One region of the Agromyces chitinivorans genome, then DNA from elsewhere that is predicted to be linked to it. Evidence: riboswitches for the same ligand, from Rfam matches in the RefSeq annotation. Region 1 holds a riboswitch; the other holds the start of a gene.
The links. Region 1 has a riboswitch for glycine ahead of gcvT (glycine cleavage system aminomethyltransferase GcvT). Riboswitches for the same ligand answer to the same signal wherever they lie in the genome.
Positions count from the first base shown of each region.

Region 2: another riboswitch for glycine. It lies ahead of ABZK10_RS01835 (L-serine ammonia-lyase); the one in region 1 lies ahead of gcvT (glycine cleavage system aminomethyltransferase GcvT).

Region 1 covers NZ_JBEPJZ010000002.1:810,170-816,593, forward strand. Annotated here, with positions in the region: gene gcvP (aminomethyl-transferring glycine dehydrogenase) at 1-1,699, opposite strand, end outside; gene gcvH (glycine cleavage system protein GcvH) at 1,768-2,166, opposite strand; gene gcvT (glycine cleavage system aminomethyltransferase GcvT) at 2,250-3,398, opposite strand; glycine riboswitch at 3,452-3,545, opposite strand; glycine riboswitch at 3,547-3,633, opposite strand; gene ABZK10_RS16555 (putative endonuclease domain-containing protein) at 4,406-4,897, shown strand; gene ABZK10_RS16560 (NUDIX hydrolase) at 5,168-5,938, shown strand; gene nadA (quinolinate synthase NadA) at 5,935-6,424, shown strand, end outside.
Region 2 covers NZ_JBEPJZ010000001.1:371,817-378,240, reverse strand. Annotated here, with positions in the region: gene ABZK10_RS01855 (ABC transporter permease) at 1-479, shown strand, start outside; gene ABZK10_RS01850 (ABC transporter permease) at 476-1,309, shown strand; gene ABZK10_RS01845 (UbiD family decarboxylase) at 1,389-2,885, shown strand; gene ABZK10_RS01840 (MBL fold metallo-hydrolase) at 2,920-3,585, shown strand; glycine riboswitch at 3,626-3,724, shown strand; glycine riboswitch at 3,728-3,811, shown strand; gene ABZK10_RS01835 (L-serine ammonia-lyase) at 3,939-5,306, shown strand; tRNA gene ABZK10_RS01830 (tRNA-Phe) at 5,380-5,455, opposite strand; tRNA gene ABZK10_RS01825 (tRNA-Asp) at 5,545-5,618, opposite strand; tRNA gene ABZK10_RS01820 (tRNA-Glu) at 5,650-5,722, opposite strand; gene ABZK10_RS01815 (M23 family metallopeptidase) at 6,007-6,424, shown strand, end outside.

The sequences.
Region 1 (6,424 bases):
ACACCGTGCGCTCCGGCTCGCCGTTGGCGTGGTGGTAGCCGCGGATCGCGAGCAGGCCCGCGAGCTCGCCCTGGCTGCCCGCGTTCGGCTGCAGCGAGACGGTGTCGTACCCGGTCACCTCGGCAAGCCACGACTCGAGCTGCTCGATGAGCGCGAGCGAGCCGACCACGTCGGCCTCGGGGGCGAACGGATGCAGGTTCGCGAACTCCGGCCAGGTGACCGCCTGCATCTCGGTTGCGGCGTTCAGCTTCATGGTGCACGAGCCGAGCGGGATCATGCCGCGGTCGAGCGCGTAGTCGCGGTCGCCGAGGAGCTTCAGGTACCGCATCATGGCGGTCTCGGAGTGGTGCGTATTGAAGACAGGGTGCTCGAGGTAGGCCGTGCTGCGGCTGAGGGCCTCGGGGATGGCCGAGCCGGTCAGTGCCGCCTCGCCGCGCTCCTCGGGCCCGCCGAAGGCGCGGGTGACGAGGTGCAGCTCGTCGAACGTCGTGGTCTCGTCGACCGAGACCTGCACGGTCGCCTCGTCGGCGGCCCAGAGGTGCACACCGAGCTCGCGGGCGCGCTCGACGACGCGATCTGCCGTGCCGGGCACGACGACGCTGAGCGTGTCGAAGAAGGCGTCGTGCACGACGGTCTGGCCGAGGTCGGCGAGCTGCTCGGCGAGCAGGTGCGCCATTCCCGCGGTGCGGGCCGCGATCGCGCGCAGGCCGCGGGGGCCGTGGTAGACGGCGTACATCGACGCCATCACGGCCAGCAGCACCTGCGCGGTGCAGATGTTCGAGGTCGCCTTCTCGCGGCGGATGTGCTGCTCGCGCGCCTGCAGGCTGAGCCGGTACGCCGGATGCCCCGCGGCATCCTGCGACACCCCCACCAGGCGCCCCGGCAGCTGGCGCTCGAGGCCCTTCCGCACGGCCATGAAGCCCGCGTGCGGCCCGCCGAAGCCCATCGGCACGCCGAAGCGCTGCGAGGTGCCCACGGCGACGTCCGCGCCGAGCTCGCCGGGCGGGGTGACGAGCGTCGTCGCGAGGAGATCTGCCGCGGCGACGGCGATGCCGCCGCCCGCGTGCACGGCCTCGAACACGGCCGACGGGTCCCAGATGCGGCCGGATGCCCCGGGGTACTGCGCGAACACGCCGAAGCACTCCCCCAGCCCGGCCGGGTCGGTCTCGGCGAGCGGCAGCTCCGCGAGCTCGATGCCCACGGCCTCGGCGCGCGAGCGCAGCAGCGCGAGCGTCTGCGGCAGCGCGTCGGCGTCGACCACGAACCGGGCCGTCTTCGCCTTCGAGGCGCGGCGTGCCAGGAGCATCCCCTCGACCACCGCGGTGCCCTCGTCGAGCATCGAGGCGTTCGCCGTGTCGAGCCCGGTGAGGTCGGCGACCATGGTCTGGAAGTTCAGCATCGCCTCGAGGCGGCCCTGCGAGATCTCGGGCTGGTACGGCGTGTAGGCCGTGTACCAGGAGGGGTTCTCGAGCACGTTGCGCTGGATCACGGCCGGGGTGATCGTGCCGAAGTAGCCCAGGCCGATCATCGACGTGCGCACGGTGTTCTCGTCGGCGATCGCGCGGAGCTCGGCGAGCGCCTGCCGCTCGGTCGCGGCCTCGGGGATGGACGAGGAGATGACCTCGCGCATCTGGATCGAGCTCGGCACCGCCGCGTCGACGAGCGCGTCGAGCGAGTCGTAGCCGAGGGTCGCCAGCATCAGCGCCTGGTCGTCGCGGGTCGTGCCGATGTGGCGACGGCCGAAGGCGTCGAGGTCGTACGTGCCGCTCACTCGCCCGTGACCTCGCGGTACTGCTCGAGGCTCAGCAGGTCCGCCGGGATCTCCGCGACCGTGACCTTGATCAGCCAGCCGTCGCCGAAGGGGTCGCTGTTGAGCAGCTCGGGCTCCTCGACCGCGCGCTCGTTCACCTCGGTCACGGTGCCGTCGACCGGCGAGATGAGCTCGCCCACCGACTTCGTCGACTCGATCTCGCCCACGACGTCGCCTGCGGCGACGGCCGTGCCGACCGCGGGCAGCTCGACGAACACGACGTCGCCCAGCTTCTCGGCGGCGTAGGCGGTGATGCCCACGACCACGCCGCCCGCGTCGACGCCCTCCGCGGGATCCTCGTCGACGAGCACCCACTCGTGGTCGCTCGTGTACTTCAGGTCGTTCAGGTCGGTCATGGGGTTCCCCTCGGATCGGTGGGTCGCGGTGCTCGGTGGGCGGTGCGGTTCGTGGTGGGTGGCGGGTTCGCCGGACGGCGCGGCTACTGCTCGCGGCGGTAGAAGGGCAGGTCGACGACGGATGCGGCGATGCGCGTGCCGCGCACGTCGACATACAGCGCGGTGCCCGTCGCCGCGTGACGCGGAGCGACGTAGGCCATGGCGATCGGGTGGCCGAGCGTGGGCGACAGCGCGCCGCTCGTGATCACGCCGACCTCGGAGGCATCCGCCCCCTCGCCGTCGAACAGCGCGTACCCGGCGCGGCCCGCGCGGCGGCCCTCGCTCGCGAGCCCGACCAGCACCGGGGCATCCGCCGCCGGCCCCTCCTCGCTCGCGGCGCGGCCGACGAAGTCGACCTCCTTGGCGAGCGCGACGACGCGCCCGAGCCCCGCCTGCGCCGGGAACGTGTCGCGGGTGAGCTCGTGCCCGTAGAGCGGCATGCCCGCCTCGAGGCGCAGCGTGTCGCGGCTGGCCAGGCCCGCCGGCACGAGCCCGAGCGGCTCGCCGGCCTCGACGAGCGCCTCCCAGAGGGCGGGCGCCTGGTCGGGCGAGACGTAGAGCTCGAAGCCGTCCTCGCCCGTGTAGCCGGTGCGCGCGACGAGCACCGGCTGCTCGGCGAACTCGGCCGCGACGGCGCGGTAGTACTTCATTCCGGTGACGGCATGCACGAAGTCGTCGTGGTCGTTGCCGTCGCCCTGGATGCCGAAGCCGGGCGTCGTGGTGAGGATCTCGAGGGCCTTCGGCCCCTGCACCGCGACAAGGGCGACGTCGTCGGACTCGTCGAACACCTCGCAGTCGAACGGCGCCGTGCGGGCGCGCAGCTCGTCGGCGACGTGGGCGGCGTTGGCGGCGTTGGCGACGACGAGGAAGCGGTCGGCCCCCGTGCGGTAGACCACGAGGTCGTCGATCACGCCGCCGTGGCGCGCGAGCAGCAGCGTGTACTTCGCCTGACCCTCGGCGCTGGCCGAGAGCTTGCCGGCGAGCGCGTAGTCGAGCGCGCGGTCGGCCTCGGGCCCGACGACCACGATCTCGCCCATGTGCGAGAGGTCGAAGATGCCCGCCGCGGTGCGGACCGCCTTGTGCTCGGCGAGGTCGGACGAATAGCGCACGGGCATCTGCCAGCCCGCGAAGTCGGTGAAGGTCGCGCCGGCGGCGCGGTGGATCGCATCGAGGGGGCTCAGGCGTTCGGTCACGGAGTTCTCCTGTCGTCGCACGGCGCGCGCGGCATGCTGCCGCGGTCGAGAACTCCCCCTCTGTCATGTGCCTGAGAGTTTCACGGACCCCGTGGGGTGCGCTTTCACCGTGGGCGGGATGCTCGTGGCATCCGCTTTTCAGAGCGGCCTGCTCGCTGCGGTCTGTGACCTGAGAGATTGGCGGGGAGGCTTGCTCCTTCGGTGCCGGCCCAGCCGGCTCTCCCGCAACGCGTCGATGGCCCGATATGCGATTGTGCGCACAGCCTACCAACCGAATCCGGGAATCCTCGCCCCGCGCTGCGCGCGAGCCCGGTCCGGCCCCAGACCCGTCAATCTCCTGCGCTCTCGCGCCTCATGGCGCAGTTTCTTGACGGGTCTCGCGCACGACCCGTCCCCGTGGTCTCGAGACCCGTCAAGAGCCTGCACTCCCAGCGCTGAGAACGCAGGTTCTTGACGGGCGTTGTATCGGCGACCAGGGGTAGGTCCTCCACAGGCGCGAACGGGCACCCTCTCGGGGGGTGTGCGCATGCGGCACCGCCGAAGTCCGGCTCGTTGGAGACAGTGTCAGCATGCGAAGTCCGAGCCGACTCCCCGCCGATCTCGTGTCCCGCGTGTCATTCACGACTGGGGATGCCGCGAAGCACGGCGTCGGACATCGGCGGCTCGCCGCACCCGACATCGTGGCTCCGTTCCACGGGGTTCGGTCCGCCCAAGACGCACCACCGCTCGCGTCGGCCTATCAGGTGCGACTCGCCGAGGGTCAGTGCTTCAGCCACACCACGGCCGCACTGCTCTTAGGCTGTCCGCTCCCCCGCAGGCTGGAACGAGACCCGCGTGTCCACGTCTCGAGCGTCGGGAAGTGGCGCGGGCCCCGCACTCGCGGGGTCGTCGGGCACGAGCTGTCGAGCCGATGCACCAAGGTCATCGAGGTCGATGGCCTGCTGGTGACGGATGCTCCGACCACCTGGCGCCACCTCGCCGGGATGCTCTCCGTCGACGAGCTCATCGTGGTCGGCGACTACTTGGTGTCGCCCCGCGGGTCCTACGGCGATCTCCCTGCCCTCACCGAGGACGAGGCGCTCCAGCGTTCGATCGAGCGAACGCCGCGCCTTCGCGGAGCGGCTCGCGCCCGCGATGCACTCGTCGACGTCCGCGCGGGCGCCCGTTCACCGAAGGAGACCGAAGCTCGGCTCATGCTCTGCCGTGCAGGATTGCCGGAGCCGGTGCTGAACCATCCAGTCGTCGACGAGAAGGGCGAACTCATCGCAGAGATCGACCTCGCGTACCCGGACGACCTTCTCGGAGTGGAGTACGAGGGCGACACGCATCGCGAGCGCGAACGCTTCCGTCGTGACATCCGACGCATCGAACGGCTCCAGGACGCGGGTTGGCACATGATCCGCCTGACCTCGGACGACGTTGACGCGACGCTCACGACGACGGCCTCCTGCGACGCGGTGGAGCGAATCGAACGCCGACTCCGCATGCCTCGCACCTGAAGACCAGAGACGCGGCAGACCTGGTTCCCCGCCCCGCTGAGACCCGTCAAGAAGCTGCGCTCTCCCCGCTGGGAGCGCAGTTTTCTGACGGGTCTCGAGCCACCTACGTGACCCGACACGCAAGACCCGTCAGGAAACTGCGGTCTGGCTCGCCAAAGCGCAGGGAATTGACGGGTCTGGAAGTTCGCGGGGGCGGTTTGTGTTCGGGTCAGGGTGACACTAAGATGGACGCGGTCTTCGAGTCAGACTGACACTTAGGGGGTGGGGCGGATGCCGGTGGAGCCCGTGGGCACGCACGACGCGCGCCTCGCCGTGTCGACGGTGATCTTCGCGCTGCGCCGCGACGAGGCATCCGGACTGCCCACGCTCTGGATTCCGCTGGTGCGCCGCACGCGCGACCCCTACCTCGACGACTGGGCGCTGCCCGGCGGCTGGCTGCCCGACGACGAGGAGCTGTCGGATGCCGCGGCGCGCACCCTCGGCGAGACGACCGGCCTCGCGCCGAAGTACCTCGAGCAGCTCTACACGTTCGGTGCGATCGGACGCTCCCCCGGCGGGCGCGTGGTGTCGGTCGTGTACTGGGCACTCGTGCAGTCGGACGAGGCCGAGCGCGCCACCGCCGACGAGAACGTGCGCTGGTGCGCCGCCGACTCGCTCGGGCGGCTCGCCTTCGACCACAACCGCATCGTCGAGTACGCGCTCTGGCGGCTCCGCACGAAGATGGAGTACGCGCGCATCGCGCACGCGTTCCTCGGCGAGACCTTCACGCTCGCGCAGCTGCGCGAGGTGCACGAGGCGGTGCTGCAGCGCCGCCTCGACCCCGCGAACTTCCGTCGCACGATGGAAGCGTCCGGCACGCTCGTCGACACCGGCGAGCGCCTGTCGGGCACCCCGCACCGGCCGCCCAAGCTGTACCGGTACGACGCCTCGATCGACCTGGCCGACGCCGGGCCGCTCGCCCGAACCCGCGCGCTGCGCAGCGCGCACGACGATCGGGTCGAGTCCGACCCGATCCTGCCCCACCCGAGGATGAGAGCATGACCATCGCAACGCCCCCCGCCCGCGACGAGGTGGAGACCCGTCGCGCGGCATCCGTCGACCGCAGCATCCGGCTCATCCAGACCGGGTCGAAGGCCGGCGCGACCTGCACCCCCGAACTCGCGAAGGGCCCGTGGGAGTTCGACCGCGGGCCGATCGGCTACGGTCCCGGCTCGTCGATGGGCGACGTGATCCCCACCGGCTCGCCGCGCCAGGGCGACCTGCCCGAGTCGTACCGCACGGCCTCGCAGGACGAGCTGCACGCGCGCATCGAGGCCGCCAAGGCGACTCTCGGCGACCGCGTCGTCGTGCTCGGCCACTTCTACCAGCGCGACGAGGTGGTGCGGCACGCCGACTTCGTGGGCGACTCGTTCCAGCTCGCGAACGCCGCCAAGGCGAAGCCCGAGGCCGAGGCGATCGTGTTCTGCGGCGTGCACTTCATGGCCGAGACCGCAGACATGCTCTCGGGCGCCGAGCAGGCCGTGATCC
Region 2 (6,424 bases), on a different contig from region 1:
TCATCCCGGTGCTCGTGCTCTGGCTGGGCATCAGCTTCGAGATGCGGGTGGGCATCGTCTTCCTCGGTGCGGTGTTCCCGATCCTGCTGAACACCTACCTCGGCGGAAAGGAGGTGCCGCGGGGACTGCTCGACGTGGGCCGCGCGTTCCGCGCGTCGCCGTTCAAGGTCTACCGGAGCATCATGCTGCGGTCGAGCCTGCCCTACGTCTTCAGCGGGTTCCGGCTCGGTCTCGGGCAGGGGCTCACCGGCGTCGTCCTCGCGGAGGTCGCGACCTCGGCGGGCGGCATCGGCAACCTGATCACGCTGTACGCCAAGTACTTCCAGATCGACGCGATGTTCGTGGCGATCGTGCTGCTCGGCCTCATCGCCGTCGTGATCCAGGAGTTCATGGCCCGGCTCAACGTCCGGTTGACCGAGCCGTGGAACCATGCACATCGCCGATCGTGGCTGACCCGGATCAAGGGGGTGCGCCAATGAGCGCCCAGACCGAGGCCGCGCAGGCGCACCTGCGCCGTGCGTCGCGCAAGAACCGCTTCACGAGCACGCCCGTCGGGCAGTGGAGCATCCGGGTCGGCATGCTCGTGTTCGTGCTCCTGCTCTGGGAGTTCACCGCCAAGGACATCAACCGGGCGCTCACCGCGCCGCCGTCGGAGATCTTCGTGGCGGCGTGGGACCAGTTGTTCGTCACCGGCGTCGTCTGGGGGCCGCTGCTCACCTCCTTGCTGCTGCTCGTCGCGGGCCTCGCCACGGCACTCGCCATCGGCCTGCCGATCGGCATCGCGATGGGCCGGTGGAAGCCGGTGGCATTCGCACTCGACCCGTACGTGACGTTCCTGTACTCCCTGCCGCACGTGGCACTCGTGCCGCTCATGATCATCGTGCTCGGCTTCGACTGGCAGTTCCGGTACGCGTACGTCGTCCTCTCCGCGGTCTGGCCGGTGATCATCAACACCATGGCCGGCGTCCGGGCGGTCGACAAGGCGCTCATCGACGCCGGCGTCGCCTACACGGCGAACGAGCGGCAGATCATCCGCGGCATCGTCCTGCCCGCCGCCTCGCCGTTCATGGTGGCCGGTGGCCGCCAGGCGTTCGCGGAGGCGTGGTCGGGCGTGATCGTGGCGGAGATCACGTCGACGCTGGTCGGCGTGGGCGGCATGATCGAGCTCTTCGCGATCGAGTACCTCACCGCGCAGATGTTCGTACCCATCTTCATCATCATGATCATCGCCGTCGCGATCCAGGGACTCGCGGCGTGGGCGCAGCAGAAGCTCACGCCGTGGCAACCCGGTCGCGGGGCGTTCGAATGACCCCGGGAGGCGTGGGCGTCCGCCCGCCCCGCCGTCCCGGCCGCATCAGCATCAGCATCAGCACGATCGAGGAGGACTCGTGACCGACACCCTGACGACCCATTCGATGCCCGGACGCGGTGACGCGGAGGCGGTGCCCTTCGACGACCGCGGCGACGCGCCGACCGGGCTGCGCCGGTGGCTCGCGGAGATGGATCGGCTCGGCGAGCTGCGCGTGGTGGAGGGCGTCGACGCCGAGGCGAGCATCGGCCACGTCTCGGAGATGCTGCACCACACCGAGGACTCGCCTGCGGTGCTGTTCGACCGCATCCCGGGCTACGAGCCGGGGTGGCGGGTGCTGGTGAACTCGCTCGGCAACCGCGCGCGACTCGCGGCGACGCTCGGGCTCCCCGCCGACATCGGCACGTTCGCGCTCTGCGACGCGTGGGGCCGGCACCTCGACGAGGCCGTGCCGCTGCCGACCGAGGAGGTGGCGGAGGGCCCGATCACCGAGAACGTGATGACCGGCGACGACATCGACCTGTGGAAGTTCCCCACCCCGCTCTGGCACCCGGAGGACGGCGGCCCGTACATCGGCACCGGCTGCGGCATCATCACGCGCGGCCGCGACGACGGCATCGTGAACATGGGCGCGTACCGCGTGCAGGTGCACGACGAGCGCACCACGGGGCTGTACATCTCGCCCGGCAAGCACGGCCGCCTCCACCGCGACGGCTACTTCGACAACGGCGAAGACATGCCCGCCGTGATCGTCGCCGGGCTCGATCCGCTGCAGTTCATGGCGAGCGGCCTCGAGATCCCGAACGGGGTGAACGAGCTCGAGTGGGTCGGAGGTGTGCAGGGCAGCCCGATCCCGACCATAACCGGCCGGTTCACGGGCCTGCCGATCCCCGCCGACGCCGAGATCGCGATCGAGGGGTTCCTCCGCCACGACAAGGAGCGCATCGAAGGGCCGTTCGGCGAGTGGACGGGGTACTACGCCTCGACCGCGCGACCCGAGCCGGTGTTCGAGGTGAGTGCGGTCTACTACCGCAACAACCCGATCATCCTCGGCTGCCCGCCCGAGAAGCCGCCCTACGAGGCCCAGCGGTTCCAGCAGTACGGCCGCAGTGCCAATCTCAAGCGCGAGATCACGGCCGCGGGGATCCCCGGCGTGACCGCGGCCTGGACGCACAGCGTCGGCGGCTGCCGGCTCTTCAACGTCATCGCGATCTCCCAGAAGTACCAGGGGCACTCGCGGCAGGTCGGCACGGTCGCGGCGCAGGTGCGCCAGGCCAACTACCTCGGTCGCATCGTGGTGGTGGTCGACGACGACATCGACATCACCGACCTGCACGAGGTGATCTGGGCGGTCTCGACGCGGGCGGATCCGGAGCGCGACACGATCATCCTCACCGGGGCGCTGAGCGGACACCTCGACCCCGCGATCCATCCCGATCGCAAGGGCACGAACTCGCGCATGATCATCGACGCCACCCGGCCCTACGAGTGGCGCGACCGGTTCCCACCCGCGATCGGGCCCTCGACCGAGGTGAAGCAGTACACGCGCGACACGTGGTCCTGGATCCTCGGATGACGCGTCCGGCCGAACCGGCGGTCGGGTGCGCGCGATGAGGGTCACCCGTCACGGTCATGCGGCGCTGCTCGTCGAGTGCGACGAGGTGCGGATGCTGCTGGATCCGGGGTCGTACGCCGACGAGTCGGCGTTCGCGCTCGAGGGGGTCGACGTGGTCGCCGTCACGCACGCCCACGCCGACCACTTCGATCCCGACCGGCTCGCCGCGCTGCACGCGCGCAATCCGAACGCGGTGCTCTGCGCACTGCCGGAGGTCATCGCGAGGGCGGGGGAGCGCTGGAGCGCGACCGTCGCGATGGAGGCGGGGCGGCACCTCGACCTGCCCGGGCTCACGGTGCGCGCGGTCGGCGGCACGCACGATGCCATCCACCCGGAGCTGCCCGTGCCGGGCAACCTCGGGTTCGTGCTCGCCGAGCGCGACGGGGTCTCGCTGTTCCATCCGGGCGATTCGTACGCGGCGGTGCCGGAGGGGGTCGACCTGCTGGCGGTGCCGATCGCCGCGCCGTGGGCGCGCCTCGGCGACACCGTCGAGTTCGTGCGTCGCGTCGCGCCGCGGTGGGTCCTGCCGATCCACGATGCGGGCCTGGCCCCGGTGTGGCGCCGGTACTTCTGGTCGACGGTGCTCGGCCTCGGCGGTGCCGAACCGGCGCCGGGGCTGGACGACGGGGTGATCGAGGTCGTTGCCTCGGGCGCGCGCTGACGCGCCGCGTGTTAGCGTGACGAACAGCGAACTGAATACCCGCATCGTGGCGGGAGAGCCCGCCGGGTCCGCCCGGGCGGCGCCGTAGGAGCAAGCCCCTCCCCGGGAATCTCTCAGGCACCCGTACCGCCACGACAGGGAACTCTGGAAAGCAGCAGGCCACGGTCTGCTCACCGACGGGGCAAGGCGGCGCGAGCCGCGCGAATCTCTCAGGTCATCGACAGAGCGGGGAGGAACCACCCGACGCCGGCGCGGCCGGCCCCGACCCGGGAGTTCCGATGACCCACCCTCCGACGACCGCAGCAGAGCGGATGCGGCCCGCAGCCGCGTCCCCGATCGCGGAGTCCGCGCCGATGCCGAGCGCGCTGGACCTGTTCACGATCGGCATCGGGCCGTCCTCCTCGCACACGGTCGGGCCGATGCGCGCCGCTCGCAGGTTCGTCGACGGCCTCGCCGCGGACGGGATGCTCGCGGAGGTCGCGCGCGTGCGGGTCGAGCTCCTCGGCTCGCTCGGTGCCACGGGGCGTGGGCACGGGTCGGATGCCGCGGTCGTCCTCGGCCTCGCCGGCGAGCACCCGGAGACGGTCGACGCGGCGAGTGTCGGCGCCCGGGTGGCGCGGGTCGCGGCGGAGCGGACGCTGCTGCTCGGCGGGTCGCAGCGCATCGCGTTCGATCCCGACGAGGACGTGGTCCTCCACCGCCGGAAGCGGCTGCCGGGGCACCCGAACGCCCTGACCTGCGAGGCGTTCGACGGCGCCGGCGCGACGCTGCGCACGGCGACGTACTACTCCGTGGGCGGCGGTTTCGTCGCCGACGACCTCGGCGGCCGCCCGACCGTCGTCGAGCAGCGCGCGGACGTGCCGTTCCCGTTCGCGTCCGGCGCCGAGCTGCTCGCGACGTGTCGAGCCGAGGGGATCGACATCGCGCAGGCGATGCTCGCGAACGAGTGCGCGCGGCGGCCCGAGGCCGAGGTCCGCGAGGAGCTGCTGCGGGTCTGGCGCGTCATGCGGGAGTGCGTCGAGCGCGGATGTTCCGCGGAGGCGGAGTTCCTGCCGGGATCGCTGCGCGTGCGCCGGCGCGCGCCCGGCCTCGCCCGGAAGCTGTCCGCGGCGGGCGAGTCGGGTCCGAGCGGCGCGATGGACTGGGTCAGCCTGTGGGCGCTCGCGGTCAACGAGGAGAACGCCGCGGGCGGCCGCGTGGTGACCGCGCCGACGAACGGCGCGGCGGGCATCGTGCCCGCGGTGCTGCACTACGCCGACCGGTTCGTCGGCGAGCTCGGCGACGACGCCGTGGTGCGCTTCCTGCTGACGGCCGCGGCCATCGGCCTGCTGCTGAAGCGCAACGCGTCGATCTCGGGCGCGGAGGTCGGCTGCCAGGGCGAGGTCGGCTCGGCCTGCTCCATGGCGGCCGCGGGGCTCTGCGCGCTGCTCGGCGGCACCCCGGAGCAGGTCGAGAACGCCGCCGAGATCGGCATCGAGCACCACCTCGGCCTCACCTGCGACCCGATCGGCGGGCTCGTGCAGATCCCGTGCATCGAGCGCAACGCCATCGCGAGCAGCACCGCGATCAACGCCGCGCGCATCGCCCTGCACGGCGACGGCACGCACCACGTCTCGCTCGACCAGGCCATCGCGACCATGCGCGAGACCGGCGCCGACATGAAGCGCAAGTACAAGGAGACCTCGCTCGGCGGACTCGCCGTGAACGTCATCGAGTGCTGAGCGCGGCGGGGCGGTGCCGCGCCGCGGCACCCGGAGACGCGAAGAAGCCCGGGCGAACCCGGGCTTCTCGTTCTGGTGGCTCCGACGGGCGTCGATCCCGTGACCTCACGATTTTCAGTCGTGCGCTCTACCAACTGAGCTACAGAGCCTGGTGCATCCGACGATGCGTTTCAGGCGGGGCATCCGAAGATGTTCCCCATACGGAGATGGGCTCTCGAGGAGAGCCCATCCGCCGAAGCGACCCTGACGGGACTTGAACCCGCGACCTCCGCCGTGACAGGGCGGCACGCTAACCAACTGCGCCACAGGGCCTTGCGTATTGAATTGTAACCTTCGTTCAGCGTGACCCCAACGGGATTCGAACCCGTGCTGCCGCCGTGAAAGGGCGGTGTCCTAGGCCGCTAAACGATGGGGCCGGGTGTCGCGCTGGACGCGACCGCCGACAGCCAAGCATACGGGCAGTTCCGCCAGATTCCAAAACGAGGCCGGAACCGATCCCGCGACGGGCCGTCGGCGCTCCCGGCGGGGGCCCGGACCCCGGGTAGCGTCGCGCTCGGCACGTCCCTCGTCCGGGGGCCGAGCACCACGTCGGCCGGCAATACCGAGGATCAGGCGGTCCGTTGTTACTGTGGCTGACGTTGCGGATGTGACGGATGTGACGATCGTGACGAAACCGGCCGAACGGCGGGAACGGGGAACCATGGCAGACGGGGCGGGGGAGGCGACGCAGGTCGCACCGCGACGCGCGCGGCGCGTCGGAACCGCCCTGCCCGGCCTCCGCCGCGCCATCGGGGTGTTCGGCGCCCTGCTCATCGTCGCGTCGATGTCCGTCGCCGCGCCCGCACCCGCGAACGCCGCCGACTACCCGACCTGGGACGAGGTCAAGAAGGCCAAGGCGAACACCGCCGCCGGCGCTGCCGCGGTCTCGGAGATCACCGACCTGATCGCGCAGCTCGAGGTGCGCGTGGAGGAGACCCGGGCCGAGGCCGAGCGGCGTACCGACGAGCTGCTCGCCGCCCAGCAGGCGTTCGACGAGGCGAACCGGCGTGCCGAGGAGATCCAGCAGCAGGCCGACGAGTCCGCGGCCGAGGCGGCCGAGGCCGAGGACAACGCCGGCC